Regions from separate parts of the Ferrimonas sp. genome, predicted to be linked through region 3. Evidence: riboswitches for the same ligand, from Rfam matches in the RefSeq annotation. Region 3 holds a riboswitch; each other region holds the start of a gene.

Region 1 (10,159 bases), on a different contig from region 3:
TTTCCTTGCTGACGGAAATGGACTGCATTGTCCAATGTTGAACTCACCTGCAATGGCCAGGGAATTTGGGCGGCTTCCAGCAAGGGCTTCACGATAAAGTCAAAGCCGTAGCTCACCAGATAGATGGGACCATGGTGACGCCGCAACGGTTCGACCAGCCTGTGGTTAACAAACCCAGGCCCCAACTGCCTGACACGTCTGACCCACAGCTTCCTGGACCAGGGAAACAGGATAAGCAAAGCTTTGACCCGATAGAGATCCCGGTAATGGCGCTGTTCAGTGCCGGTAAACCACCGCCAGGGTTGCAACACGTCCATAAATTGCAGCAGCAGAGCCACCAGCAGGGACGGCTGTACCGAAGCAATAAACTGTTCGGTGGAGTTACTGAGCCACAGGGTATCGTCCACATCCACCAAAAGAGGCGTCCCATCCGGGCAGCCCCTCAGACTGTCGACGAGTTCATCGGGCTGTACCAGAAAAGGGGGGGCATCCTTCCTTTGCTCGCATTCGCTGACCGGCACTTTTGTCTCGTCCACGAAGTCAACTCTCTGTTTCCTTTAACTGGTCTAAGTTTAGGCAGGCTGTGCTGGTCCCTCCACCTCCCGGGAAAAAACACCCTCAACCGGGCAGATCTTGTCCACACAATTCTCACAAATGAGATTCTCCCCTCACACAATGTCCGCCTAAATTAAATTTTCCCTACTGACAAAGAACCTTTTGCACATAGTAAATAACAAAATTTTTACCACTCACGGAAGTGGCTGTTTTAAGGTTAGATAAACACCACTTTGCGCCATTTTTACCCTACATTTCCAAACATTAGGTTGTTTTTCGATCATTGATTAGGCATTCTAACCTCGCCTTAGGGCACACGCGTCGCTTGCAACACATAAGGAATGTTAACCACATGTTGCGAGCGACTGTTGTAACCACGACAGCAGACAAAGGCAAACTTAGCGAAAGCTAAGGACGCAATATCTCCGGTCTAAAGACTTCGGTCCATGATAGCGGGATTACCTCATGTCGATGGTGTACTGTGGACACACAACTCCTTATTAGAATGGAGGTTGTGTCTTGTAGTCGCAGTCCCTCACTGACGTCGCCATTTTGTCTGCCCAGCTAAATTGAGGCTTGTCATTATGGCTCGGCAGTTTTATTGGGGGAAACCACTTGGGCAAGGTGGTGCGCTATCGCATGCCCTTGTTTTTGTTTTCTTTCTCTCTATTTTTTTTCCTACGACCGTAACCGCATCCAACGCCGTTCATTTCAACGGCAGCGACGCCTATTCCAAGATTGATGCCTGGCAACCCAGCGGCCCCTACAAGGTTGTCGCCTGGTTGGCCGAGCTTCATCCAACGTCCAGTAACAGGACGATCCTTCTGAGTTCATCCTCAACCACCGATTTCCTGTCATTTACCCACAGCAGCGTTCAGGGTAAATGGGGCAGCGACTATCCGGGTGTTTGGAACAAGTTGGATTTCGCCACCTCGCGCTACCTGGAGATCCAGGTGGATTACGGCAAGCTGACTGCATCCGACGGCACCTCCACCAGGAGTGTGCGCAACAAGAGCATCCAGCCCACTGCGACCGCATTTGACTGGCTCTATCGCCGCGGTTACAGCGACTTCTCTCAGGGTGCCATCCAGGGACTGGCCCTGATCGATCTGGCGAATGCCGCCAATTCCCGAGCGTTTGCCTTTCATCAGGGCAAAGGCCTGGTCGAGGTAGGCGGCAGCGCGTCCTTTGACCCTCTGGTGAACATTGGCACAGGCGACTGGCGCACCGGCCCCCATACCATCGACAACCCCGCGCCTGACCATTTTGACGATGGTCAGTGGAATGCCGCATTTGGCAACGGCGGTGTCGATCCCGTGGAGCCTACCGACCCAGTAGAGCCCACTGACCCAGTGGAACCGACCGACCCAGTGGAGCCGACAGATCCTGTCGAACCTGCGCCTTCCGGTGAGTCTACCGCTGCACGCTTTAACGGTGACAACGCCTATGGCGAGATTGCCACCTGGCAGCCAACAGGTAAGTTCCGCGTCATCGCCTACCTGAGCGAACTGGACCCCGTTGCCGATCAGCGCACCATCCTGCTCAGTGACTCCAAATCCAAGGAGTTCATCGGTCTGAACCATGGCAGTGTTCAGGGGCAGTGGAACGGCCAGTACCCCGGTATCTGGAACAAGTTCAGCTTCAACGCCACCAAGTACCTGGATCTGACCGTCGATTTCGGCAAACTGACCGCCACCGATGGTCAGGTGACTCACAGCATCAGCAACAGCGCCATCGACCCCACCAGCGTCGGCTACAACTGGCTGATGCGCCGCGGCAGCAAAGATTTCTCCCTGGCTGGCGTACAGGCGATCATCCTGATGGATCTGGTCAACCCGGAAAACTCCCGCGCCTATGGTTTTGAAAGCGACCAGGGCCTGGCGGAAGTGGGTGGCACCAGTGGGGTAAACACCCTCGCCGGCGTACAGACCGGTGACTACTCCGTGGGTACTCACCAGGTAACCAACCCCGACAGCAGTGTGTTCAGCGACGCCGAATGGCAAGCCGTATTCGGTGGCACTGACACCACTGACCCAGTTGAGCCTACAGATCCCGTTGAGCCCACCGACCCGGTTGAGCCCACAGATCCTGTTGAGCCGACTGATCCGGTTGAGCCTACCGATCCCGTTGAGCCCACGCCTCCTGCAACCACAGGTCAGGCGGTACGCTTCGACGGCGTCAACAACTTCGGTGAGATCGCTTCCTGGCAGCCCAAGGGTAAGTTCCGGGTTGTGGCCTGGCTGACCGAGCTGGACAGCGACAGCGGCGCGCGCACCTACCTGCTGAGCAATTCCGGCACCTCCGAGTTTATCGGCTTCACCCACAAAGATGTGCAGGTGAAGTACGGCAGCGACTTCCCCGGAATCTGGGGTAAGTTTGACTTCGCCGGTCAGCGTTACATCGATGTGACCATCGACTACGGCAAGCTGACCGCCAGCGACGGTGTCACCACCGCCTCTGCCAGCAGCACAGCCTTTGATCCGACTGCGGTCTCTTTCGACTGGCTCTACCGCCGCAACGGCACCTACTCCAAGGGTGCCCTGCAAGCCATCAGCCTGATCGATTACGCGGACCCTGCCAACTCACGCACCTACGCCTTCGATGCCGAGCAAGGCATGGTGGAGCTGGGCGGCAACAACGGTACTGTGCACAACACCAGCGGCTCTGATTACTTCCAGGGCAACCTGAGTGTGTCTAACCCCGAACCTACTCACTTCGACCAGGCTCAGTGGGATGCCTTCTACCCCGAGTCTGATGCCCCAGTGGACCCTGTTGATCCAACCGAGCCCACAGACCCGACCGAACCGACTGATCCAGTAGACCCGGTTGATCCCGTTGACCCGGTAGACCCAGTCGACCCGGTGGATCCTGTAGACCCAGTTGATCCCCCGGTGACCAACCCGGATGCTGGCCTGCTTCTGCCTGCCGACGCCAAGGCGGTGCAGTTCGATGGCAACGGTGCCTACCTGGACCTGCAGACCTGGCAGCCTGGCGGTGAGTACCGCGTTGTTGGCTGGCTGAGCCAGCTTGACGGCAACGCCGATGCCAAGAGCTACCTGATAAGCGGTAACGGCAACTACCTGGCGTTCAGCCACCACAGCGTGGAAGCCAAGTTTGGCGGCTCCACCGTGCGCATCGATGGCAGGTTCGCCTTCGACCAGACCCGTTACGTAGAGATCAACGTAAAGTCTGGCGTTCTGACCGCTTCCGACGGCCAGACCACGGTATCAACCAACAATGGCGCGGTGTCCACCAACGCCAGCTATGATGCAGCTTTCCGCAACGGCAGCAGCTACAGCAAGGGTACCCTTCAGTCTCTGGCTCTGATTGACTACAGCAACGACAGCAATGTTCGCGGCTACACCTTCAATGCCAGCCAGGGCGTGATCGAAACCAAGAGCAACAGCACCGACGCCAGCTATCTGTCCGGTGTCGGCTCAGGCGACTTCCTGACCATCAGCCAGAACGTGGTCGCTCCCCGTCCTCTGCTGGCGACTCAGGCAGAGTGGGACGCTCAGTTCAACAATGTGTATGGCAATGGCCGTCCCCTGCTGAACACCACCAATGGCAACGATCAGAAGAAGTTTGCCTGGGAAGGTCACTACTGGCTGCGTTCCTACCTGACCATGGCCAAGACCTTCAACGACGACAAGTACCTGGACTACGCCGTTGAACTGATTGACCACATGTTCAACTACACCGACGAGAAGCGCGTTGCCCGTGGCGAGCTGAACCTGGGTAGCCAGCCCTACGACCTGGCCCCCAAGTACTTCCTCAACAACCCTGGCAAACCTGCTCCAGGCTGGCGTCGCCCCTACAACGGCTGGCGTATTGAGGTGCTGAGTGATGGCCAGATCCTGAACGCCATCACCCGGGTTGCTGACTACATCAAGTCGGCCAACAAGACTCAGTACACAACCAAGGCGGACCAGTACCTGGCGGAAGCGGCGCGGATCATCCGCAGCCACGACTCCTCATACAGCACCACCAAAAACAGTGCGATTCAGGGGTCCTACTTCTACGTTAACTACAAAAACAGCGACTATGGCGACTCGGGGCTGTTCTCCAACCCCATGCCCTACAACCACGACATGACCATGGGTATCGCCATGATCTATGTGAACAAGTGGCTGGACGGCGGCGAGCCTGTGATGGAGCAGCGGGTACGAGATATCCACGGCTTCTTCACCGACCATATGCGCTACAACAGTGACGGTACCTGCACCTGGGATTACGCCTTCAACAGCAGCGGTGACAACAAGCTGGAAGACGTAAACCACGCCCACCTGGACGTTGGCTTCATGGTAACCGCCTACAACGAAGGCTATGCCTCCGATGACAGCGATCTTAAGTGCCTGACCAAGACCCTGACCGACAAGGTGTTCATGGCACCTGGCATGCTGCACTACGACGTCACCGGCGGCGGCATCAGCAAGCGTTGGGACCAGATTGCCACCGGTTACGACTGGTCTGAACTGGCCCCCTGGGATGCCCGTGTTACCGAGATCAACAAGCACGTGCTGCGTCAGTATGGTCAAGTCACCTGGTACCGACCCTACCTGGCCTGGGCCCAGATGCTGCACTGGCAGAACAAGTAATCCCCCAAAACACAAAGGCGGCCTTCGGGCCGCCTTTTTTTGTTGTCACTTTCCCAACCATTCCCTTCCCTGGCTTCTGCGGCTAAGCTATGGCCATGTTTGACTTTTTCTCCAACTGGCGGCGACAGAAACTGCTGGCCCGTTTCGACCATGAACGCCGGGCCCGCTGGCAACAGAACCTGGATGCCCTGCCGATCCTTAATGGTCTCTCCACAGACGAGCAGGCTCACCTGTTGGAGCTGGGCTGGTGCTTTCTTCACGACAAGCGCTTTACCCCGGTGATGGGGGCCAAGCTCACCGATGATCACTGCATCGACATCGCCCTAATGGCCGCCCTGCCCGTGCTCAATCTGGGGCTGGAGGCCTATGGAGTGTTCCATGAGCTGCTGATCTATCCTGAGGAGTTTGTCAGCGATCGCCACTACCTGGACGACAACGGCGTCGAACATCAGAGCGTGGAGGAGTTGTCGGGTGAGGCCTGGGAACAGGGGCCGGTGATCCTGTCCCTGTCTGAGCTGGGTTACAGCAGGCAGTGGAGCGGGTTTAACCTGGTGATCCACGAGCTGGCCCACAAGCTGGATATGGCCAACGGCGGCATCGCCGATGGGCTGCCGGCGCTGCCTGCGGCCCTGCAAAAGCGGTGGCTGGAGGCATTCCCCACTGCCTTTGTTAATCACTGCCGTCAGGCTGAGTTGGCCCAATCCCTGCCCGAGGGCTCGGCCCAGGCGAACCTGGCCTGGGACCGACTGTGGATAGACCCCTATGGCGCCGAGAACGAAGCAGAGTTCTTTGCGGTCTGTGTGGAGGCGTTCTTCACCGATCCCATCGCCCTGAACCTGGCCTCCCCCTCGCTCTACCAACTGCTCAGTCAGTTCCTGGGGCAAAACCCCATAGAGCGGGCACCGCAATGGCAGCCCCTGCCCCACCTCTGCCAGAACTGATTTGCGCCCAAACTCCAGGCCGCTCCGCCCAGTGTGAAGCCGGTCACCCTTCTTCCCGCGCTACGGAAAACCACTATATTGCCCCTCACGGCGTTTAATTAGTCTGCTAGTCAAAGGTCAACTCCGACCCGGTCAACGAGTTACAAACGAGTTAGGAGCCATCGATGGCAGCACATAACAACACACGCCGCTACGCACTACCCGCCGCAACCCTGGTTGCCCTGGCCATTTCCGGCTGCGCCAGCCAGGCGCCCCAGGGCAAATACGTAGACGGCACCCACGAGGTTTCCGGTAAGGGAAAGAAGAGCAACATCACCCTGCAGGTGCAGGTTGAACAGGGCAAGATTCAGCAGATCACCACCCAGTCCCACAAGGAAACCGAGTCTCTCTACCTCAACGCCGAGCGCCTGTTCCCGAAGATTGTCAGCAACAATGGCCACGAAGGCATCGATGCCGTCTCCGGCTCCACCTTCTCCTCCAACGGCATCCTGCAGGCGATCAACAGCCTGCCGCGCACCGACGGCTCAGCGCCTGAATACCAGCCCGTGGGCTCCTCCGAGGGCAAGGACGACGAGTTCAAACTGAAGTGGTCCATTCAGCCCAAGCTGGGCCTGCTCAAGGGCGACTACTACTACGAAGAAGCCCGCTTCCGTCAGGGGCACATGGGCAGCATGATCATCGTGCTGGACAGCGCCAACACCAGCGACGTCATCCTGGCAGAGTTTAACGAGAGTGGCCGTCCCAACTACTACACCCGCATCTACCAGGACGTACCCAAGCGGATGTCCGAGTACAACTTCTCCATGGGCAAGAAGAAGGGCACCGCCTGGGTGCAATCCGCCCTGACCATGGAAAAACTGATGGTGGAGAAGGACAAACTGACCTTCGAGCCCAACCCGGATTACGATCCCAAGCTGGCCAACAAACTGAAGCAGCCCAACCGTCTCAAGTACCAGGGCCTGGATATCGTGGCTGGCGCCTCCAACTCCATCCAGCAGTCGATGGTGCCCCTGACCGCCAAGATCCATGACCGCATCCAGGACGAAGGCACCCAGCTGAAGATGTACCAGAACGCCGAGCGCCTGACCGACGCCAAGGGCCGCTGGACCGGCGTTACCTCACTGCTGCGCTTCGTGGTGGACACCAGCAGTAAAGAGATTGTCAACGTGTACTACGACGAGATCTTCGCCGACTCCAAGCAGGAGATCCGCGACGCTTCGCTGAAGAAGCACTACCGCCAGTCCAAGTACGACTCGGTGTACTACGTCGAGCCCGCCCGCATCGGCTTCAACGTCATGTTTGATGCCCTGAATGAGCATGTGAAAAACGGTGGTTCCATCTTCGACATCAACGACCTGCCCGCCACCGGCGACACCGGCAGCTACGCCCAAACCGGCTTCACCAAGCGTTCCGCTTCCTGGGACACCTACCTGAAGCAGGCCGACCTTCTCTACAAGGAGATGCGTGCTGACCAGGTGGTGCGCACCCACGACTAACCCCATAGCCGAAGCCCTGCACGGGCTTCGGCTGTTCTTTCTCCAGAGAGGCTCACCATGTACTCCCCTATCGACCGCCTCGCCCAGCTGTTTATCTTTGCCCACCTGCTGCTGGCTCCCTTCGTCTGGGCCGACGCATCGGATGCCGACCCCAGCAATGGCTTTTGCCAGCAACATGGGCTGATTCAGTCTGAACCGAACCTCAGCGTGCTCTACACCCTGGACTACTTCGGCACCTCCATCAGCATCGAGATCCTGGATGATGGCGGCGAAGATGCGGAAACCGCCCTGTGCCAGTCGCTCAAGCTCATCGAGCACTACCACCAACTGGCCTCGGACTACGACACCTATCCAGGATTGGTGAACATCAAATCCATCAACCTGGATCCCACCGCCACCCATAGGGTTAACCCCGAGCTGTTCGAGCTGATTCAGACCGGAGTGGAGTGGCACCGCCTCTCCGAAGGCTACTTCAACATCGCCATCGGCCCCGTGGTGCAGTTGTGGCGACAGCACCGCTTTCGCTGCACTAAGGGCGCCAGCAACGAGAGGGAGTGCAGCCTACCCACCGATGCCGAACTGCGCGCCGCCGCCGAACACACCCGCATCGCCAACATCCAGCTGGACCCCGCTGACCACAGCGTCACCATGACCGAGGGGATGAGCCTGGATCTCGGCGGCATCGCCAAAGGCTGGATGGTGGAAAAGGTACTGGACCACCTCAAAGCACAGGGGATGCGCTCTGTGGTAATTAACGCCGGCGGCAACATCCGCCACTACGGCCACCACCCCGAGGGCCGCCCCTTCGTCACCGCCATCGAGGACCCAGTGTGCCGTAAGCACGACTTCCAACTCCCAGGCTGTGACCAGATGGAAAGGCGCTACACCGAGGTAGTAACCGGCGAAAACCTGACCGTGGTCACCAGCGGCAACTACCTCAAATACTTCGAAGTGGGTGGTAAGGAGTACCACCACATCATCGACCCCACCACCCTCTACCCCAAGCAGGGCGGCGTGGCCACCTCTGTGGTGCTCTCAAACAACCACATCTACGCCGATGTGCTCTCCACCACCCTGTTCCTGATGCCTCTGGACCGGGCAAAGGCTCTGGCCGAAAAGCTCAGTTACCTGGAGGGCGTCTGGGTACTGGATGAAGATGGCAGGCGAGTCTACAGCTCGGGGTTTGAGCGTTTCAGTCATCACTAGCCGACAGCGGCTTACTTGATCGTCCCCTCTCCACCTCCCCAGTGCTCGCCACTGGGGAATTTCTTTGTTTCAGGCGCTTAGGCAAATTCACCTTAGGTCTCCAAACCACGCATGACGAATGTCGGCTTTGGCATGTAGCGACCATAGCGATTTGGAAACGAAAAGGTTATACGTGCAGAATCCAGGTGGATTACAGGGCATGGCCAATTTCACTGGAGCACTACAGGGGCTGTGATTGAGGTCATCGACAATCAGATAAATGAGACAATCTCTTGTGGAGTAACCGCCTTAATTCAAAACTCAAGTTATGAAGAAAAACTAGAGAATCCGAATTGACCAGTTTGCCGATCATATAAAGCTTTAATTGGCACCCATGTGCGTGCCGGGTTCTACAACGTAACCGCGTAATAATACGGTTACAGAAATGGGTGCACATACGACGTTAAAGTTAAACAGTGCTTATGCTACGTAAACAAGGCATGACTTAAAGCCAGTTAAATCAAGTTATAGCCAGCCAAGACTATAAAGGAAACTCAGAGGCTGTTTATGCGTACAGGTTAAGGGGGATGGAATAAAGTTTATTCTTCCCCCTTGTTTTTTGCTGACGCTGTAGAACTAACTCAGCTATTGAATCAAAACAGGTGCATAGCCAACGGCTTGATAACCCATAGAGGAGATGAAAGTATTACCCACGACTGCAATTTCGGGAAGAATTGTTGCATTATCGACCCCGAACAGTGACGTGGCGACTGAACAGGCTTCTAGGCGAACATTGGGTAGTGCAGCCATAGTCTTAATCAATGCTTTGGTGGTGTCGTTGGCGTTATCGTCGATTAAGGTGACCGATGGGCCACGAAAGGCGATGACAAACATTGGATCAACGCCTTGGTCTTTCAATCCATTGCTGGTTTCCAAGATGACATCGAAGTAAAGCGCCAATTTATCGGCGTCAGCTATGTTGACATCAAAAAACAACTTTCCAGTGGTTTCTCCGGCCAGAGCGACCTGGTCATTTGGTTCTGCTGGGTACAGGGTTGAATCGGAGTCACTACCGCAACCAGCGGTCAGCAGTACCGTGCCGAATAGACAGGCAAGTAGAGTACATTTTGATATTTTTTTCATAGTAATTTCCTTTACAGCTTTAAGGTGTACGAACGGCGACGGTTACATAATGGTAACTGTCGCGTACCCCTTAGTGCTGCTACCAAATCCAGCGGCGGAAATAAATGTGTTACCAACCACGTTGATGTCAGCAAGGATGTCAGCATTATCGATGCCAAACAATCTCGTGGCGACGGAACAGGCTTCAAATCTAACACCGTTCAGCCCTGCCAATGTTACGATCTGGGTTTCCAGCGCAGCA
Region 2 (10,159 bases), on a different contig from region 3:
GAGCTGGTTGAAATGCTGGAGAAGCTGGACATCTACGTAACCGTTCAGGGCGGCGGTACCACTGGCCAAGCCGGTGCTATCCGTCACGGTATCACCCGTGCCCTGATGGAGTACGATGAGACTCTGCGTCCTGTTCTGCGTAAAGCTGGCTTCGTTACTCGTGACGCCCGTGAGGTTGAGCGTAAGAAAGTTGGTCTGCGCAAAGCACGTCGTCGTCCTCAGTTCTCCAAGCGTTAATTCGCCCGGAACTTCGGACTGGAAAACCCGCTGCCTGGCAGCGGGTTTTTTTATGCAGCTCTCAAAATGGGGCGCAATCTGCTGTTTTGTAAAGTTATCTTGAACTCATGTTTCCAAATTATTGTTATTCAGAACAATATCCCCACGGAAAGTATGATCTATCTCTAATTTTTCTATATAATGGGCGCGCGACCGAGCTTTAGCGGTACCAAAAGACCACTTTGGGGTGACTCCCTGCTCGGAAAGACTAAAAAATAAGCAGACCCTAATGGGAGATTTAGTGGATGAGCAATGCGCCTGTCGATAATGGACGTCGCAGATTCCTGACCGCTGCTACAGCCGTAGTGGGCAGTGTCGGCGCCGCTGCTGTTGCGGTTCCATTTATCAAATCATGGAACCCGAGTGCCAAGGCGAAAGCCGCCGGCGCTCCAGTAGAAGTCAACATCAGTAAATTGGAACCAGGCCAGCTTCTGCGTGTCGAGTGGCGCGGCAAGCCGGTATGGATCGTACGTCGTACCCCGGAGGTACTGGATGGCTTGACCAAGCTGGCTGACCAGCTGCGTGACCCGGAGTCTGTTGAGCCTCAACAGCCCGAGTATGCTCAGAACGCCTTCCGCTCCATCAAAGATGAGTACTTTGTGGCCGTAGGCCTGTGTACCCACCTCGGGTGCTCCCCAACCTATCAACCTGACACCTTTGGCCAACAGGTCGAAGGCGTTGCTTCCGGATTCTTCTGTCCCTGCCACGGCTCCAAGTTCGATATGGCCGGTCGGGTGTTCCAGGGCGTACCTGCCCCGCTGAACCTGGTGATTCCGCCTCACACCTATGTGGATGAGAACACCATTCTGGTCGGTATTGAGAAGGGGACGGCCTGATTATGAAAAAGATCATTGACTGGATCGACGAGCGGATCCCGATGACGGCCACCTACAACAAGCATGTTGGCCAGTATCCCGCTCCTAAGAACTTCAACTTCTGGTACTACTTCGGCTCCCTGGCGATGCTGGTACTGGTAAACCAGCTGCTCACCGGTGTGTGGCTGACCATGAACTACGTGCCCACCGCAGAAGGCGCCTTCGCCTCTGTGGAGTACATCATGCGTGATGTGGAGTACGGTTGGCTGCTGCGTTACATGCACTCCACCGGCGCTTCCGCTTTCTTCGTGGTGGTGTACCTGCACATGTTCCGCGGCATGATGTACGGCTCCTATCAGAAGCCTCGTGAGCTGCTGTGGATCTTCGGCATGCTGATCTTCCTGATCCTGATGGCCGAAGCCTTTATGGGCTACCTGCTGCCCTGGGGTCAGATGTCCTACTGGGGTGCCCAGGTGATCATCTCCCTGTTCGGTGCCATTCCGGTGATTGGTGATGACCTGACCCTGTGGATCCGTGGTGACTACGTGGTGTCCGGTGCCACCCTGAACCGCTTCTTCGCCCTGCATGTGATTGCCCTGCCTCTGGTGCTGGTGGTGCTGGTGTTCCTGCACATCATCGCCCTGCACGAAGTGGGTTCCAACAACCCTGACGGCATCGAAGTGAAGAAGAACAAGGGCCCTGACGGTTGGCCTGTGGATGCAATTCCCTTCCACCCTTACTACACCGTGAAGGACATCATGGGCGTAGCGGGCTTCCTGATTCTGTTCTGCTACGTGCTGTTCTTTATGCCTGAGGGTGGTGGTTACTTCCTGGAGCGTCCTAACTTCGAGGCGGCCAACCCGCTGAAGACCCCTGAGCACATCGCTCCGGTCTGGTACTTCACCCCCTTCTACGCCATCCTGCGCGCCATTCCAGACAAACTGCTGGGTGTGGTCGGCATGGGTGCGGCCATCGGCGTACTCTTCGTGCTGCCCTGGCTGGATCGCTGCAAGGTGAAGTCCATCCGCTACCGTAGCGGTCTGCACAAGCTGAACCTGGCCCAATTCGTGGTGTGTTTCATCATCCTGGGTTACCTGGGCGCAGTACAGGCAACTCCTGCCCTGACCCTGCTGGCCCGAGTCTGTACCCTGGGCTACTTCGGCTTCTTCGTGCTGCTGTTTGTCTACAGCAAGAACGAAAAGTGCAAACCGGTTCCAGAGAGGGTGACAGGCTAATGAAAAAGGTATTCGCAGTATTGATCGCTTGCCTGCCGGCCCTGGCTTACGCCGCCGGCGGCAGCAATGAACACGTGGTCAGCGCCAACATCGACCTGACTGACAAGGACTCTCTCAAGCGTGGTGCCCAGGCGTTTATGGATAACTGCAGTGGCTGTCACAGCCTGCAGTACCAGCGCTATCAGCGCATCGCCGACGATCTGGAGATGACCGCAGATGAGGTCAGCGCCCTGATTCACACCGATGCCAAGGTGGGTGAGCAGATCACTTCTGCCCTGAGCGGTGATGACGGTGCCCAATGGTTTGGCGCGGCGCCACCGGATCTGACTCTGGAAGCCCGTCTGAGAAGTCCTGACTGGATCTACTCCTATCTGAAGACCTTCTATGTGGATGAGAGCCGTCCATTCGGTGTCAACAACCTGGTGTTCCCTGCCGTGGGCATGCCCCATGTTCTGGAGGGGCTGCAAGGCACTCCGGTTCTGCAGGAGGATGGCACCATTGTGGCCACCGGCGGTACTCTGACCGCCGAGGAGTACGATCAGTATGTCCGTGACATCACCAACTTCCTGGCGTACACCGGTGAACCGGTCAAGCTGGAGCGTGAACGTCTGGGCAAATGGGTACTGGGTTTCCTGTTTATCTTCTTCATCGTGGCCTACCTGCTGAAGAAGGAATACTGGCGTGATGTACACTAAACGCCAATAAGGTTACAATCTACCTCTTGCGCAGTTGGGGGCGGTCTCGCCCCCAACTGTTTTACCGTTTCTGAAAGAGTTTGGAGGATTCGATGGCTGTTGCTGCCAATAAGCGCTCTGTAATGGCACTGTTTTCCGGTGCTAGTGATCTGTACAGCCACCAAGTGCGCATCGTGTTGGCTGAGAAGGGCGTGGGTGTCGAGGTGATTCAGGTTGACCCCAACCATCTGCCGGATGAGCTGGTGGAGTTGAACCCCTACAACAGCGTACCGACCCTGCTGGACCGCGAGCTTGTTCTGTATAACTCCCGCATCATCATGGAGTACCTGGACGAGCGATTCCCTCATCCACCGCTTATGCCGGTATACCCAGTATCCCGTGGCCAGAGCCGTCTGATGATGTACCGCATCCAGAAAGATTGGTATGCCCTGGCCGAGCGCATCATGCGTGGAGACCGCGCGGAAGCGGCCCGCAAAGAGCTGACTGAAAGCATCCTGGGACTGGCGCCCGTGTTTGCCGAGACTCCCTACTTCATGAGTGAGGAGTTCACCCTGGTCGATTGTTACCTGGCGGCCCTGTTCTGGCGTCTGCCTCAGCTGGGTATCGAAGTGAGCGGTCGCGGCAGCAACGAGGTCAAAGCCTACATGACCCGCGTATTTGAGCGTGAGTCCTTCAAGGCTTCCCTGACTGAAGCCGAGCGTGAGCTGCGCATCGGTGTCTGAGCTGAGCCCTCAACGCCCCTACCTGCTGCGGGCGATGTATGACTGGCTGGTGGACAACGGTCTGACCCCCCACCTGGCGGTCAATGCGGATCTGCCCGGTGTGGTCGTTCCTCGTCAGTATGTGAAGGAAGGCCAGATCGTGCTGAACGTGGCGCCTCACTCTGTGGGGAATCTTCAGCTGGGCATCGATGAGGTTCGGTTCAATGCCCGCTTTGGTGGACAGCCCCAGGCCCTGGTCCTGCCCCTGTACGCCATCGAGGCGATCTACGCCCGCGAGAACGGAGCTGGCACCCTGTTCCCGCCGGAAGAGGCGTACGAGCAGGTGCTCGAGGGCGATGATGCGCCCCTGCCGGAACCGTCGGCCACAGAGGCTGAACCCAAGCCGGAGGCTCCGCAGAAGGGGCGCCCCAGCTTACGAGTGATCAAATAAAGACGAAACGCGGCCATGGCCGCGTTTTTTATTGTCCTTTTCATGGAAAGTTCCATGAACTTTGTTCGGGAATCCGGAGCAAAGGTTCGGGATAACTCCGTGCTTCAAGCTGAACGAATTGTAACCGATCCCTTTGGTGTGATCTGGATCGCAAAATTGCCTTTATGGACTAAAGTTTTCCAGCAAGAGACGAGCCTTGTGTTCTCGCCCGTCAGCACAAGAGAAATGCTCAATATCCCAGTTGCTTACCCTTATCTTTCATCAATTCCACGTTCGACATTCTGTTTAACCTCCTTCTAAAGTTTGGTTAAACAAGGTCATAAATCACTCAGAAATGGTCCTCTTTTCAAGTCAACTTGGTGAATTTGAGTGGTTTGTCCAGAAAGTGGTCGATCAGTATTCTGTTCCCCAGTTATTTCGGTGCATCCCCGGTTGGGGACACCAGTTCAACACTCAATTATCAGACAGCAGATAAAGGCAACTCCCTTTGTGGGAGGCGCAAAGTCACCGGTCTTACCATCAGTGGCAAGACAGCGGGACTACCTCATGTCTGGCATCGGTCTTCCTTCCCGGGTTGAAGTCCCTGCCTGCGCACGCCTCTTATCTGCCGACAGTTGGAGAAATCAGACTTGAATCGGCAACAAGAACAGATTAACAACGGCATCGTACCGTTGAAGAGCTTGTTTGGGGCAGCACTTCTTACTTTTACCCTGAGCGCCTGTGGCGGTTCAGGAGGGGACAGCAGCAATCCGGACCCGGATCCGGAGCCGCCGCCGGTGATTCCTGACCCAGATCCTGAGCCGGACCCGGATCCAGACCCAGAGCCGGACCCGGACCCCGAGCCGGACCCGGATCCTGAGCCGGACCCGGACCCGGATCCTGAGCCGGACCCGGATCCCGAGCCGGACCCGGATCCCGAGCCAGACCCGGATCCGGAGCCAGAGCCGGATCCCGAGGTGGCGCCTGTACTGCAGGGCGATGCGGTCTACTTTGATGGCCAGGGTGCCTATGGCGAGATTGCCGACTGGCGTGCCGATGGTGAATTCCGGCTGGTGGCCTGGCTGGATGACGTGAACAGCGATCCTGCGGCCAGCACCGTACTGGTGTCGGCGGATGACGGAGACTACCTCTCCTTCAGCCACAACAGCGTCGAAGGCCGATGGAACGGCAACACCGTGTTGCTCACCGGCCCGTTCGAGTTCAATCGTACCCGCTATGTGGAGATCACCGTGGACAACGGTAAGCTCAGCGCGTCCGATGGCGAGAGTCAGGCCAGCATCAGCGATGGCGCAGTGGATGCCGATGCGGCGACCTACCGCTGGATCTATCGCCTGAATGACAGCTACTCCAGTGGCGGACTGCAGGCTCTGGCGCTGGTCGATCTGGACAATGCGGAGAAGACCCGGACCCTGACCTTCGAGCAGGGGCAGGGTGTGGTGGCCTCAGGTGACGGTGCCGAGGGCACCCATCTGTTGCACGGGCTGGACAGCGGCGACTGGCAGGCGATCACCTCCAACGTGTCGGCACCGGTGCCCCATGTGGCCAGTCAGGCGGACTGGGATGCTCAGTTCGACAAGAGCTATCCAAATCAGCGTCCGCTTATCGGAACCACCAATGGCAACGACGAGAAGAAGTTTGCCTGGCAGGGTCACTACTGGATGCGCGCCTATGTGCGTATGGCCGAGACCTATGGTGACACCAAGTATCTGGACTATGCGGTGGAGTTGGCTGATCACATGTTCAACTACACCGATGAGAAGCGGGTTGAACGTGGTGAGCTCAATATCCACAACGAGCCCTATGAAGGACTGGCACCCAAGCTGTACCTGAATACTCCGGGTCTGCCGGTACCTGGCTGGCGTCGTCCCTATAACGGTGCCTGGAGAAATGAGGCGTTGACCGACGGTATGATCCTCAACAGCATCCTGCGACTGGTGGATCACATCAAGAGTGAGAACCTCACCCAGTACATGGAGCGGGCGGATTACTACATAGGCCGGGCCGAGCGAATCGTGCGCGCGCACGACAGCTCGTTCAGCACCACCAAAAACGGTGCCATTCAGGGGTCCTACTTCTATGTGAACTACAAGAATGAAGACTATGGCGACGGTGGCCTGTTCTCCAACCCACTGCCGTTCAATCACGACATGACCCTGGGTACGGCGATGATCTACCTGGACAAGTGGGGTCAAGCCAACAGCGACCTGGGCCAGAAGGCCAGGGAGATCCTCGGTTTCTATATGGACAATCTGAGGATGGAGAGCGACAACCTGTGTAACTGGGACTACCAGTTCCTGGCCAACGGTGGCGGCAAGATGGAGGACTTCAACCATGCCCACCTGGATGTTGGCTTCATGGTTGTGGCCCGCCAGGAGGGGCTGCTGGACAACGACGAACCTCTGCAGTGCATGGCCAATGCCCTGGTCGAGCGCGTGTTCCTGGCGCCCGCCATGGCCAGTTTCGGCGTGGATGGCACCGGCGTCAGTTCCACCTGGGATCAGATGGCCATAGGCTACGACTGGATTGAGCTTCAGGGGTGGGATCCTCGGGTGGGCCTGGTGGCCGACCACATCCTGCGCCACTACGGGGACCTGAGCTGGTATCGCGCCTATCTGGGGGCTGCCAACTCCCTCTACTGGCAAGCTCAGGCGCAGTAACGGGCGATGACCATCGGCCAACCTCCTGCGTGAACCGGAATCGACCGGATAATCGCTCAGGGGGGACTCCCTCGGGAGTCGTCAGGCCAGCCGGCACAGCGCCGCCATATATCACGGGGTCCCTTGTCGGGCCCCGTGACTCATTTCTCCCAAGTGGGATTTATCCATCAATCCCACTTGCGATTAATTCCCGGATAACTCTCTAAAAACTAAGCGTAAAGCCCCGAAAATACAGGCTTTAGCGCCCATCAGGCTTCCTTGACAATACTCGCTTTGTGTCCATAAACTTGGTAGCTTGTGGGAAAAAGTGGTTATTTGTGGGAAAACCTTGTCCGACTGAAATTTAACAGGGATGGAGTAGCCAGTGTTCAGAGGCGCCAGCAGCATCGCACTTGATGCCAAGGGCCGGATCGCCATACCAAAGCGATACCGGCCGTTGTTGTGCGCGGAAGACGCCGGTCCCCTGGTGGTTACCGTAGACATTCATTCCCCCTGCCTGCTGCTTTACCCTCTCCAAGCCTGGAGTGAGGTGGAGCAGAAACTGGCGCGCCTGTCGGACACCCAGCCCAGTGAGCGGGCCGTAAAGCGGCTGCTGCTCGGTTATGCCAGCGATGTGGAGATAGACCGCATGGGAAGGGTACTGATACCGCCTCCCCTGCGTCAATTCGCCTCCCTGGAGAAGCAACTGATGCTGGTGGGTCAACTGAATAAGTTTGAGATCTGGTCGGAAGAGAACTGGCAGAACCAGATCCAAGCCTCCCATGCCGCAGTGGAAGCGGAAGCCTTTATCGATAATCAACGTTTACAGGAATTTGCCCTCTGATGGCGGAAACTTTTAGTCATGTCACCGTGCTGCTCAAAGAGGCGGTGGATGGATTGAACATCAAACCGGACGGCATCTATGTCGACGGAACCTTCGGCCGTGGTGGCCACAGCAGGGAGATCTTGTCCCGCCTTGGGCCTGATGGTCGCCTGTACGGCATCGACCGTGACCCTCAGGCGGTGGCGGTGGCTCAGGAGCTGGAGCAGGCTGATCCCAGGTTCAGCATCATTCATGGCCCCTTCTCCGGCTTGGCGGACTACCTGAAAGAGCGCGGACTGGAGGGCAAGGTGGATGGCGTCCTGCTGGACCTGGGCGTTTCCTCACCTCAGCTGGATGACGCCGAGCGCGGCTTCAGTTTCCTGCGCGATGGTCCTCTGGATATGCGCATGGACAACAGCCAGGGGGAGACCGCGGCTCAGTGGTTGGAGCGGGCGGATGCCAAGGACATCGCCTGGGTAATTCGTACCTTCGGTGAGGACAAGTACGCCGGCCCCATCTCCCGTGCCATCAAGGCGCATCTGGAGGAGGGCAAGCCCCTGACCCGTACCCGGGATCTGGCTGGGTTGATCGAGTCCATTACTCCCAAGCACAAGCTGGAGAAGGGCAAGCATCCGGCGACCCGGACCTTCCAGGCCATTCGCATCTACATCAACAGCGAGCTCGAGGAGATTGAGCGTGCCCTGGCCGGTTCCCTGCTGGCGTTGGCGCCCCAGGGGCGGCTGTCGGTGATCAGCTTCCACTCCCTGGAAGATCGCATGGTGAAGCGCTTCATGCGTCGCCAGAGCCAGGGTGAGCCCCTGCCTCCCGGACTGCCGCTGACCGAGGACCAGATCAATCAGACTCGCACCATGAAGACTGTGGGCAAGGCCCTCAAGCCAAGCGATCTGGAAGTGGATGACAACACCCGTTCCCGCAGCTCGGTTCTGCGGGTGGCGGAGAGGCTGGGCTGAGGATGATCCTGGGGGATGCCGGTCTCGGCTCCGCCATTATGGCGGATCTGCGCCGTCAGTGGCCGGTGCTGATTCTGGGCGTCTTCGTCCTGGGCAGTGCCCTGGCCGTGGTGTGGACCGCCTATGACGCCCGGGCGATGACCAATGCACTGAACCAACAGTTGCAGCACAGGGATGAACTGGATATTGAGTGGCGCCATCTGCTCCTCGAGGAGCAGACCCTGACCGAGCACAGCCGGGTAGGGCGGATGGCGGAGAAGCAGTTGGGTATGGGACGTCCCGCTCCGGGGCAAGAGGTTGTGGTGAGGCTGCCATGAAACCAGCAACGCGCAAGAAGCGCCCATTGAAGCGACGCAGTGCTAAGGCACCGGCCAAGTCCGGGGCCAAGCAGAACCTGCACCCCACCCTGTTCCAGTATCGCTACCGCTTCGTGGTGTTTGCCCTGTGCGCCGTTTTCCTGGCCATCGTCGGCCGGGCCGCCTACATCCAGGTGATTTCACCGGACCGGCTTATCTACGAGGGGGACATGCGCTCCCTGCGAACCCAGACCCGAGAAGTGCAGCGCGGCCTGGTCACCGACCGCAACGGTGAGATGCTGGCGGTCAGTGTGCCCGCCGAAGCGATCTGGGCCGACCCCAAGGTGCTCAACCAGAAGAACAGCTTCGCCGATAGTCGCCGCTGGCAGGCCCTGGCCGAGGTGGTGGGCGAAGACGCCGACACGCTGGCGACCCGGCTTAAGGCCAACCCCAAGCGCCGCTTTGTCTATCTCAAACGTCAGGTAACTCCGGCCCTGGCCCGCTACGTGCGGGAGCTCAGGATCGCCGGCATCGGCCTTAAACCAGAGTCTCGCCGCTACTACCCGGCGGGAGAGATCACCGCCCAGCTGGTGGGGATCACCAACATCGATGACAAGGGCCTGGAGGGGCTGGAGCGCCAGTACGATGACTGGCTCACCGGTTCAGCCAGTAAGCGCCGGGTGCGCAAGTCCCGGGATGGCAAGGTGGTGGAGAACCTGTCGGTGATTGAGGAGGGGGAAAACCCCAATGATCTCAAGCTCAGCATCGACATGCGCCTGCAGTCTCTGGCCTATGAGGAACTGAAGAAAGCCACCGAATACCATATGGCCAGCTCCGGCTCCATCGTCATTCTGGATGTGGCCACCAGCGAGGTGCTGGCCATGGTCAACACCCCGAGCTACAACCCCAACCAGAGGGCGGGGATGCAGAGTTTTGCCATGCGCAACCGGGCGGTGACCGATACCTTCGAGCCCGGCTCGACGGTGAAACCCGTGGTGGTGGCCACGGCTCTGGCCGAGGGGGTGACTGAGCCCGGTGAGGTGATCAACACCAGCCCGGGTTACCGCCGCATTGGCGGCAGCATGGTGCGTGATACCCGAAACTTCGGCAAGCTGGATATCACCCATGTACTGCTGAAGTCCTCCAACATGGGCACCTCAAACCTGGCGCTGCGGATGGACATCGAGACCCTGTTGGACAGCTATGCCGGATTCGGCATCGGCGAGTACTCGGGCATCAATCTGCCCGGCGAGTCCACCG
Region 3 (10,159 bases):
ATTCAGACCATCAACGTCAGCACCCTGGGCGGGGTGGTTCAGCCGGGGATGAACCTGGTGGAGATTGTGCCCCTGGAGGGTAACCTGCTGGTGGAGGCGCGCATCAAGCCGGAGGATATCGCCTTTATCCGTACCGGGCTGGAAGCGGTGGTCAAGCTGACCGCCTATGACTTTGCCATCTATGGTGGCCTGCATGGCAAGGTGGTGCACGTCAGCCCGGATACGGTTATCGATGAAGAGGGTCGCAGCTTTTACCTGGTGCGGGTGGAAACCGACCGGGCCTACCTGGGACCCGAGGCCAACCCACTGCCCATCATCACCGGCATGATGACGTCGGTGGACATCCTCACAGGCAAAAAGTCTGTGCTCGATTACCTGCTGAAACCCATTAATCGTGCCCGGGCCAACGCGCTGCGAGAACGCTAGGGGTAACAGAGAGGAGGGCAGTGCCCTCCTTTTTTACAGCCATCAAGCCACGCCTTGCGATCGCAGACCTTTTTGGGCTTGATCTGAGTCTCTAGGGTACTCACTCCTGCTTTCTGGCTTCAGGAGAGTTTGGCGCCGCTGCGCCTTGCTGACTCAGTAGCTGCGTCTGTCCCACCAGGACCTGGACATGTTGTTTCAGTTCTCCAAGAGGCTTTGCTCCCGACACCTGGATCACCTCCCCGCTGGCGTTGTGGCGAAGGATGTTACCGGGAGTGCCGGTTATGCCAATTTTTGCGACCTCGTTGAAATCCTCGAGGACCCGGTTGGCGTGTCGGCCACTGTCCAGGCACTCTTGAAACTGCTCTTTGTTCAGGCCGATCTCCTCGGCCAGGGGGGGGAGGCCCTCAAGGGCAAACCCCTGGCCACCGGACTTGGTACGAAGGTAGATCGCGTCGGTAAAGCGCCAGAAGGCGGAGTCTCCCCCCAGTTCAAAGGCACACTCTGAAGCCTCTGCCTGTTTCTGGGCTCCAGGGTTGTGGGATCCCAGAGGGCAATGGCGATAGACCCAGTTTATCTGCCCATTGGACTGGTCCACCAGCTGTCGTGCGGTAGAGTGAAATCGTTTGCAGAAGGGACACTCAAAGTCTGAGTATTCGATTAGGGAGATGGGGGCATCCGGGTTACCGTAAAAGTGGTCTCGTCCCGGAGTGGGGGGGCGCACCAGTTTCGCCCGCTCCTGAGCCAACTTTTCTCTCTGCTCGCGAGCTTTGGCTCTGGCTTGACGCTGCTGGTCGAAGTACTCCTGAATGCCCTGATCTACCTCCTCCTTCAACTGACCGCTCTCTTTCAGTTCCCGGATCACTTCCCGAGTGATCTGTTCCACCAGAGCGGCGTGCTCCTGCTGCTTTGGGGTCTCCTCTGCCCACACCCAGGAGCTCCAGAGTGAGAGGAGCAAGATTCCTCCCAGCAACGCGACGGTGATACTGAGTGTTCGGTGTATGGTGTCGTTCATGATAACTCCGGTTGGAGGTGACTGAGGCCGGGGGCCGGGGGCCGGCTTGTTCCTGATCTTCGACAAATGGCGCTACCCTTAGGCTAGCTCATCGACAGGTGACGCAGCAGCCGGATGTCGCAGGCTTTTGCCTGATTTATTGAACGCCGAGGCATGAAACTTTTTGTTTTACCTGGATTGACGGGTATTGAATGGTTGCTTTTCAGTCTTTCACTGAAATAGTGATAACTGCATCCGATATATCTTAAATATCATTTTCAACTTGCTGATTTATTATTATTTGGTTTTTTAGTTTTAAATTAAACAGTCCAGTTGTCTTCATGGTTAGGTTAGCCTGAGAGTGTCCAAACACATCTTTAGCGCCATTTCACCAGGCAAAGTAAATTCGGAAATATCGATCAAAAAATCGACGAGTTTACGTTGTCTCCCTTTGCGGTGGTTGTTAGCATGCCTTTACTTCGCGTCAATGAATGCGGGGTTTGTGGGCGAAGTGGGTGCTCACATTTGATGTTCTTGCTGGATTATCAATAAATTGGCCAGATAAAAACCATTTGGTCGGTAAAATAATCGAAAGCACTCCCGAAAAGGCAAGCCTCCGGGCAACTGGTGGTACGCAAAGTCACAGCTCTTTGGTTTAACCAAAGAGGGCTGGACTACCGAAGGAGTCGCGCTGCCTCTGCCCGATTTTGGGAGCTTTCGAGTTTTTGTAAACTTTGAGGGTTCCCAATTGAGAACAATAAACTTCTCCGTGGCTTCGCGCGATCTCGCCGTGGCCAACCTATCCGCTCGCTCCTCGTTGTTCGCTGCCCTTGTTACCTTCGGCTTGTCTCTGCCGATGGCGGTGAACCATGCCAACGCGGCCCCGGCCCAGAGCGCTTCACACAGTCAGCACTCTTTCAGCAGCCAGTCCATGGCCCTCGCCGATCTCATGATGCAGTACCGCCAGGCTGATGAAGCTCAGAAAGCGGCGCTGCTCGATCAATTGGTCAACACGGTACGTGTGCGTCAGGCTGAGTTGATGCAGCTCGCCGAGCACAATCCGGCCGCCGCCCTGAAAGCAGCCCTACCTGCGAACAGCCGCCAGGGAATGCCAGCCGAGGTTCAGGCGATGCTGGAGTATAAAGGCAGTGTTGATGGTGAGCTGGAAGTGTTTTACGAAGATTATGAGGATGGCACTCATAAGTTGCGTCATCAGTTGAAGATGGCCAATGGCAAGCGCATCACTCTGCATCTTGGCAGTCAGGCGAGAGGCCTGGCAAGTGGCACCAAGGTGCGCGCCAACGGCCTGCGCGTAGGCGAGGCTATGGCACTGACCTCGGACAGCGACATCCTGGTCCTGGCGGCCGATGGCACAAACACCAGCAGTGGTGAGCCGGCGCTGACCGATGCGCTGGGTGAACAACGTACCGCAGTACTCTTGGTGAACTTCACCAGCAACACTCAAGAACCCTGGACGGCGCAACAAGCCCATGATCTGGTGTTTGGTGAGGTCGATGACTTTATCCGGGAAAACTCTTTTGGTAAGACCTGGTTGAGCGGTGAGGTGCTTGGTTGGTTCACCCTGGCGGTCGATCCTACCGGCTGCCCAACCATGGACATTGCCCAGGCGGCTAGGAGCGCAGCCATCGACAGCGGTGCAGATCTGTCGGGTTATGACCGTCTGGTGTACGCCTTCCCCAATATCGGTTGTTCCTGGTCAGGTGAGGCCACCGTTGGTGGGTCTCCCTCTCACGCATGGTTTGATGGCACCCTGGACTCAGCTGGAGTGGTGTCTCACGAGCTGGGGCACAACCTGGGGTTGATGCACTCCCACGCCCTGGCTTGTGCGGGCAAGCCCCCCTTGAGTGATGGCTGCATCTCCGTTGAGTATGGAGATGTGCTGGACCGTATGGGGCAGCACACCGCGGGTCATTTCAGTGCCTTTCAGAAGGAGCGCCTGGGCTGGCTCAATTATGCCGGTACCCCTCCGGTTGTGACCGCCAGTGTTTCCGGTGAATATCAACTGGAGCCCGCGTCTTTGCAAAGCAGTGGCACCAAAGCGATACGGGTGCCACGTGATCTGGATCCGGTGACCGGCCAGCAGCGCTGGTACTACCTGGAAACTCACCAGGCACAAGGGTTCGATGAATTCCTGAACAGCTCCCCATACGGTGACAGTGTTCAACAGGGGCTGGTGGTGAGACTGGGAACCGACCAGTATGCCGGCAGTGGCTATCTGCTGGATATGACCCCGGGCAGCCAGTACTACGATTGGAATGACCTGGCCTTGCCGTTGGGGCAGACCTACACAGACAGCACTGCCGGGGTCAGCATCACCCTGACCAGCATCGGCAGCGATGGCGCCACCGTCAGCATCAGCTATGACCAGACCAGTTGCTCTTTTGCCGCGCCTCATCTGGCGGTGACGCCGGGTGAGAGCCAGTGGGTAGCCCCCGGCACACCGGTGACCTACTCCGTCAGCGTCACCAACACCGATGCAGAGGGTTGTGGTGATAGCCCCATCGATCTGGCAGCCAATGTGCCACAGGGTTGGAGTGCTGCCTTTGCCGACTCCTCCCTGAGGCTGGCGCCGGGTGCGACGGCAACCACTGAGTTGACGGTAACCTCTTCCACCTCTGCAACCGATGGCTATTACGACCTGACCGTCAACGCGGTTCACGGTAACGATGCCGCTTATCAGAGCAGTAATGTGGTCACCTACATCGTTAGTGACAGCTCCGGGGGCAGCAATCAGGCGCCGGTAGCCGTGGAAGATAGCGTGGTGCTGACCCAGGTGGAGTCAGTGGTTATCGATGTTATTGGTAACGACTGGGATCCGGATGGTGACGCCCTGCAGGTAGTGGGAACCACGCAAGGGGCCAAAGGAAGTGTCACCCTGCAGGGGGACAACTCCATCCTCTATACGCCGGCAAACAGATTCAAGAGCAGCGACAGCTTCAGTTATCAGCTGTCTGATGGCACCGATACTGTCACCGGTCAGGTCAGCATCACCCTGCAGAAGAGTGGTGGCGGCAATGGTGGCGGTGGAAAAGGAGGTAAGGGCGGCAAGTGAGGAGTTGTTGCCAGTTGCAATCTGTTTAATCAAGACGGGGCGATGGTGTTAACCATCGCCCCGTTTCCTTTTAATGCCTCCTAGTTAGAGGGAAGGGGACTCAGGGGACCTGTGGCACAGTTGTTGTCGCCATTGACCGCCCTCAGGTTACAGGTGGCGGTGTTGGAGATGGCTTCACACTCGCTGGTGCCATCACCCAGCAGCGTACAGCCGGCGCCAGCAGAGTTCACCGGAGCAATGGCGGTGGCCTTCACCTGATCGGAGAAGGGGCAAATATCCCCGGCAGGGATGGTGTCCGGTGAGTAGGAGCCGCTGTAGGTGGTACAGTCACCAGTATCTCCTGCGGGTTGCAGGGTAGTGCTCAGAGGCGTCAGGGTGACGGCCACTCCGGTCGGCATCATGGGGTCGTCCACCAGGGTCAGGTTGGTCAGCGCCACTTCACCTGTGTTGCAGACGGTGCCCTGAACGTTGATGAGCACCGCCAGGTTATCGCCAATATCCTCCAGATCGGCAGCACAACGCTTGACCACATTGAAGGAGGCGGCAAAGGTGCGCAGCGGACAGGTGGCGGAATCGGATGCCGCATCGATGGGGGAGCCATCGGTGCCCTGGGCCCCCAGGGTAACGGTATCGGACGGGCCATTGGATGCGGTGGTTTCGCTGAACTGGTAGATCAGCGCATCGCCGCTGCCCAGGTCGAAGGTGCTGGGGGAGCCTACTACACTGCCATCGGCAATGGCATCCGCCAGTTTGACCGGGTCATCACAATCGATGGTGGGATCAAAGTCCCGGGTTCCACCGGCTCCATCGTCCACCGGACCAGGCTGGTACCAGGCCAGATCGGCGGGCACATAGTTGGCGCCACCGTTGATGGAGTTTTGGAAGGTGGTCAGGTTGATGGCACCGCCACCATCGTTGTAGCCACAACCGCGCACGTTGTAAACGATGGCGGTGGGGGCATCGTCGTCTTCGGTGTCGTTGACACAGGTCTTGCTAACGTCGACGGAGCAGACATCGAAGTCGCCCAGGGCGAAGTCCTTCGCTGTGGCGGTAAAGGAGGTAGACGCACCTGTGCTCGCCATGAAGCTGGAGAAGCACTTGTTTTCGCCGAAGGCGTCGAAGATATTGATGCCGCCCTCGAAGAAGGTGGTTGGAGGGAACTTCCCGTCAGTCCCGGATTTCGGGCTGTAAGGCCAGGGCGAATTCTCTTCGTTGATGTTGGTAATGGCGCAAGCAGGCTGATCCGCGGCGTGTGCACCGTTACAGGTTGCTGGGCCTTCAGGCACCACAACACGAATGTTATCGGCGGCACAGTCGCCTGCAGACAAAGGTCCGCCACCACCGGGAACGTCCTGCTTATCACAGGCTTCCCACCACTCATACACCGCAATGTTGGACTGGGTACCACCATTGCTGAACTTCACCGCCACGTAGACGTCGCCGTCCACATGCTCACCGGTAAAGCCGGTGCCCGCAGGTGCGACGTCGTCCTGGAAGAACCAGAACGCCAGTTCGGCGTCACCGTTGTCAGCAAACAGGTCGGCACCGAAATAGATCACCTGCTCGCCAGAAACCACATAGTTGGCGGCATAGGCGTTGGTGATGTTGTTTTTATCCGGTGGTGGGGGAGAGAACTTGCGTCGCCAGTCTGCGATGAAGTTGGGTGTCTTGGAGCCCCCTCCGGTAAAGATGTCATCCTGGCCGTTTTTATCTTTGATGATGCCGGAGAACACCGTGGGACTGCCCCCTCCCTGATACAGGGTTTGCCAGTCATCTGGCGGCGGGGTGCCAGCATCCTGGACTGCATTACCTTCCAGTTCGAAGGTGCCGTCATCGTGGACGGCAACCGCAGAGGTGGCAGCCAGTCCAATGGCGGCCGCCAATGCCGTTAGTCGTGTAAAGCCTTTCATTCTCATCATGTCATATCCCCATTCTTATCTATGACGCCATGGTGTTGGCAACGGCGTGTCCTTATCAGTGACAACTCAGGGACAGCCTGCCAGTGCGGTAGAGGTGTTAGGGTTTCTGAAACCGGCGTCCAGTCGCACGTCAGCGTCTTGGAGCCTGAGGTTGGTTCTGGTGAACCTCTGCCTGAACTAAAGCAAGCCTTGGGCCAGAAGAATAAGGGTAATAAAAACAACAGCTTTTCATGTTTGTCGAAGCCTGGCTTTTTCATCTGTCTCAGTAATGAAACAGTGATTTTAGTGTGCCAGAGTCAATTAATTGTTTTTTGGGGAGCTTATTAATTGCTGCTGGATTCGCCCGGTTAACAGTCGTGGCTTCGAGGTGGGCGTGACGCTCCTTTTTTAGGTGACCAGTCAGGCAGTGTGTAACACCTTCTGAGAGAGAAATACCTTCAGTATGGCCTTTTAACCATCTTATTTTTTTGTTGAAAATTTCTTCTATAGCTGCAAGGTGGCGGGACCTTATGCTAGGCAACGGCATCGAAGGGACACAGTCGAGTATCCTGATTAGTGTCAATTAACTGATCGTTTCTGTGGCTTGAGTGAGGTTCGTGGACTAAACCTAATGCAGTATTAAGGGATTGCCTGGTTCATCAAGGGACATAATTTGGATACTGGTTCATGGCATCTCGGAAGCTTATCTGTCTGCAAGACCCGAAACAATGGATACTGCCTGACGAAGTGATTCAGTCAGGTTGGTCTCCCATCTACCTGGACTCAATAGACAAGGCTCGAGCACTCATAAGTGCAGAACAGCCCTCTTTGGGTGTCGTTCTTCTGGACAGTCGTTGGATTAATGGCCTCAATCAGGCGCTCGAGGTGTTGCTGCAGGACACCGCCGGCGCGGTGGAGTGGATTGGGCTGGTGCCCGAAAACTGGACTCAGAATGAAAATACCCGAAGGCTGATCGCCCGCTATTGCAGCGATTACCATACCCTGCCGGTTGATCCCCGGCGGCTGATGATGTCTCTCGGTCACGCAGAAGGCATGGCTCGGTTGCGCCGGGCCAGTGCTCTTGAGGAGGAGGCTCACCCTGAAGGGGTCTCCCTGGTGGGCGAGAGCAGTGCCATGCGCAATGTCTACCGACAGATTCGCAAGGTGGCCAAAGTGGATGCCACCGTCCTGCTGGAGGGGGAGAGTGGGACCGGCAAGGAGCTGGTTGCTCAGGCAATTCACCGCGGATCACTGCGCTGTGAAGGCCCATTTGTGGCAGTGAACTGTGGCGCGATCCCCATCAATCTCATCCAGTCAGAGCTTTTCGGTCATGAGCGTGGTTCCTTCACCGGTGCTCACTCCCGCCATCGTGGCCACATTGAAACTGCCTGTGGGGGCACCATATTCCTGGACGAGATAGGAGACCTTCAACTGGAGGTGCAGGTCAACCTGCTGAGGTTCCTGCAGGAGATGACCATAGTCCGGGTTGGGGGAGTAAAGCAGATACCCGTGGATGTCAGGGTGATTGCCGCGACCCATAAGGATCTGGCTGCCGAGGTGAAGGCGGGTCGCTTTCGCGAGGATCTCTACTACAGGCTATGCATCCTCAACCTGAAATTGCCCCCTCTGCGTGAGCGGCGGGAGGACATCGAATTGCTGGCCCACTACTATTTCCGTAAATATCGCAACCTGGCCAGCTCCAAGGTTCAGGGATTCGCCCCCAAGGCGATGCAGCAGATGATGGCCTATGAGTGGCCGGGCAACATCAGGGAGCTGAAGAACCGGGTACAGAGGGCGTTGGTGATGTGTGAACAGCGAACCCTGGGTCCCAAGGACCTTAACCTGCAGATAGAGTCGCTTCAGAATGAGGTAAGCACCCTGGCCGATGCCAGGGCTGAGGCCGACCTTAGGGTTCTGGTGGCGGCCCTCAACAGCAATGATAACAACATCATGAAGACCTCAAAGGAGCTGGGGATCTCCCGGGTGACCCTGTACAGGATGCTTGATAAATACAACCTGTCCGGCCGTTTTCAAGAGAACAAGGACTGATTCGCACAGCCCTGTGGCGGGATAGGCCTGCTTGGCTCCTCCTTTATAGCCATTGTCCCCACCGACTCAGCCAAAGAGGATGAGGCCGTCGCCAAGGCTTGGCGGGATTGATATAATGCCGGCCTTTGTTTGTTCATCCATGGGTTGTTATGTCTACGCACCAGCAGGAAGTGGCCAAGAGGCGCACCTTCGCAATCATCTCTCACCCCGACGCGGGTAAGACCACCATCACCGAGAAAGTGATGCTGTACGGAAACCTGATCCAGAAGGCGGGGACCGTGAAGGGACGCGGCTCAGGCCAGCACGCCAAGTCCGACTGGATGGAGATGGAGAAGGAGCGTGGCATCTCGGTAACCACCTCCGTGATGCAGTTCCCCTATGGTGATTCCCTGGTGAACCTGCTGGATACCCCGGGTCACGAGGACTTCTCGGAAGATACCTACCGTACCCTGACAGCAGTGGATTCCTGCCTGATGGTGATCGACGCCGCCAAGGGTGTAGAGGATCGAACCCGCAAGCTGATGGAGGTGACCCGACTGCGCGACACCCCCATTGTGACCTTTATGAACAAGCTGGACCGCGACATCCGTGACCCCATGGAGCTGATGGATGAGGTGGAAACCGAGCTGAACATCATGTGCGCCCCCATTACCTGGCCCATCGGCTGTGGTAAGGAGTTCAAAGGGGTGTACCACATCCACCGTAACGAGGCGATCCTCTATAAGAGCGGCCAGGGTCACACCATTCAGGACGTGGATATCGTTAAGGGGCTGGATAATCCCGAGCTGGATGACAAGATCGGCGCAGAGCTGGCAGAAGTACTGCGGGAGGAGCTGGAGCTGGTGCTGGGTGCCTCCAACGAGTTCGATCAAGAGATGTTCCTCACCGGGGAGCTGACGCCGGTGTACTTCGGTACCGCACTGGGCAACTTCGGTGTGGACCACATGCTCGACGGTCTGACTGAGTGGGCGCCTGCGCCTCAGCCTCGTGCCACCGATGCCCGCGACGTGACCGCCGACGAAGAGAAGTTTTCCGGTTTCGTCTTTAAGATCCAGGCCAACATGGATCCCAAACACAGGGACCGCATCGCCTTTATGCGGATCTGCTCCGGTAAATACAGCAAGGGGATGAAGATGCGCCACGTGCGTATCGGTAAGGATGTGTCCATCTCCGACGCGGTGACCTTCCTGGCCGGTGATCGCAGCCACGCCGATGAAGCCTACCCGGGGGACATCATCGGTCTGCACAACCACGGCACCATCCAGATTGGCGACACCTTTACCCAGGGTGAGGAGATGAAGTTTACCGGCATCCCCAACTTTGCGCCTGAGATGTTCCGTCGCATCCGTTTGAGGGACCCCCTGAAGCAGAAGCAGCTGCTCAAGGGGCTGGTGCAGCTCTCCGAAGAGGGCGCGGTGCAGGTATTCCGCCCTCTGGATAACAACGATCTGATCGTGGGCGCCGTCGGTGTGCTGCAGTTTGATGTGGTGGTGGCCCGTCTGAAGTCTGAGTATAAGGTGGACGCCCTGTATGAAGCGGTCAGTGTGGCCACTGCCCGCTGGGTGAACTGTGAGGATCCGCGCAAGCTGGATGAGTTCCGTCGCAAGGCTTCCACCAACCTGGCCCTGGATGGGGGGGATAACCTGACCTATATTGCACCCACCATGGTGAACCTGAACCTGACCATGGAGCGTTACCCGGACATCGTTTTCCACAAGACCC

The links. Region 3 has a riboswitch for cyclic di-GMP ahead of ACN0RV_RS12770 (Ig-like domain-containing protein). Riboswitches for the same ligand answer to the same signal wherever they lie in the genome.
Region 1: it holds a riboswitch for cyclic di-GMP, as region 3 does, so the genes downstream of both, ACN0RV_RS07700 (hypothetical protein) here and ACN0RV_RS12770 (Ig-like domain-containing protein) in region 3, are expected to answer to the same signal.
Region 2: it holds a riboswitch for cyclic di-GMP, as region 3 does, so the genes downstream of both, ACN0RV_RS01755 (hypothetical protein) here and ACN0RV_RS12770 (Ig-like domain-containing protein) in region 3, are expected to answer to the same signal.

Annotation. Positions count from the first base shown of each region.
Region 1 covers NZ_JBLXDO010000006.1:64,868-75,026, reverse strand. Annotated here, with positions in the region: gene ACN0RV_RS07705 (HAD family hydrolase) at 1-536, opposite strand, end outside; cyclic di-GMP riboswitch class I at 937-1,021, shown strand; gene ACN0RV_RS07700 (hypothetical protein) at 1,473-5,153, shown strand; gene ACN0RV_RS07695 (zinc-dependent peptidase) at 5,249-6,094, shown strand; gene ACN0RV_RS07690 (FMN-binding protein) at 6,259-7,590, shown strand; gene ACN0RV_RS07685 (FAD:protein FMN transferase) at 7,648-8,796, shown strand; gene ACN0RV_RS07680 (hypothetical protein) at 9,421-9,918, opposite strand; gene ACN0RV_RS07675 (hypothetical protein) at 9,961-10,159, opposite strand, start outside.
Region 2 covers NZ_JBLXDO010000001.1:364,188-374,346, forward strand. Annotated here, with positions in the region: gene rpsI (30S ribosomal protein S9) at 1-237, shown strand, start outside; gene petA (ubiquinol-cytochrome c reductase iron-sulfur subunit) at 522-1,112, shown strand; gene ACN0RV_RS01735 (cytochrome b) at 1,115-2,326, shown strand; gene ACN0RV_RS01740 (cytochrome c1) at 2,326-3,021, shown strand; gene sspA (stringent starvation protein SspA) at 3,114-3,743, shown strand; gene ACN0RV_RS01750 (ClpXP protease specificity-enhancing factor) at 3,736-4,173, shown strand; cyclic di-GMP riboswitch class I at 4,640-4,720, shown strand; gene ACN0RV_RS01755 (hypothetical protein) at 4,803-6,830, shown strand; gene mraZ (division/cell wall cluster transcriptional repressor MraZ) at 7,195-7,653, shown strand; gene rsmH (16S rRNA (cytosine(1402)-N(4))-methyltransferase RsmH) at 7,653-8,603, shown strand; gene ftsL (cell division protein FtsL) at 8,606-8,920, shown strand; gene ACN0RV_RS01775 (penicillin-binding transpeptidase domain-containing protein) at 8,917-10,159, shown strand, end outside.
Region 3 covers NZ_JBLXDO010000013.1:94,081-104,239, reverse strand. Annotated here, with positions in the region: gene ACN0RV_RS12780 (HlyD family type I secretion periplasmic adaptor subunit) at 1-426, shown strand, start outside; gene ACN0RV_RS12775 (DsbA family protein) at 527-1,438, opposite strand; cyclic di-GMP riboswitch class I at 2,015-2,099, shown strand; gene ACN0RV_RS12770 (Ig-like domain-containing protein) at 2,166-4,490, shown strand; gene ACN0RV_RS12765 (hypothetical protein) at 4,571-6,409, opposite strand; gene ACN0RV_RS12760 (sigma 54-interacting transcriptional regulator) at 7,076-8,437, shown strand; gene prfC (peptide chain release factor 3) at 8,587-10,159, shown strand, end outside.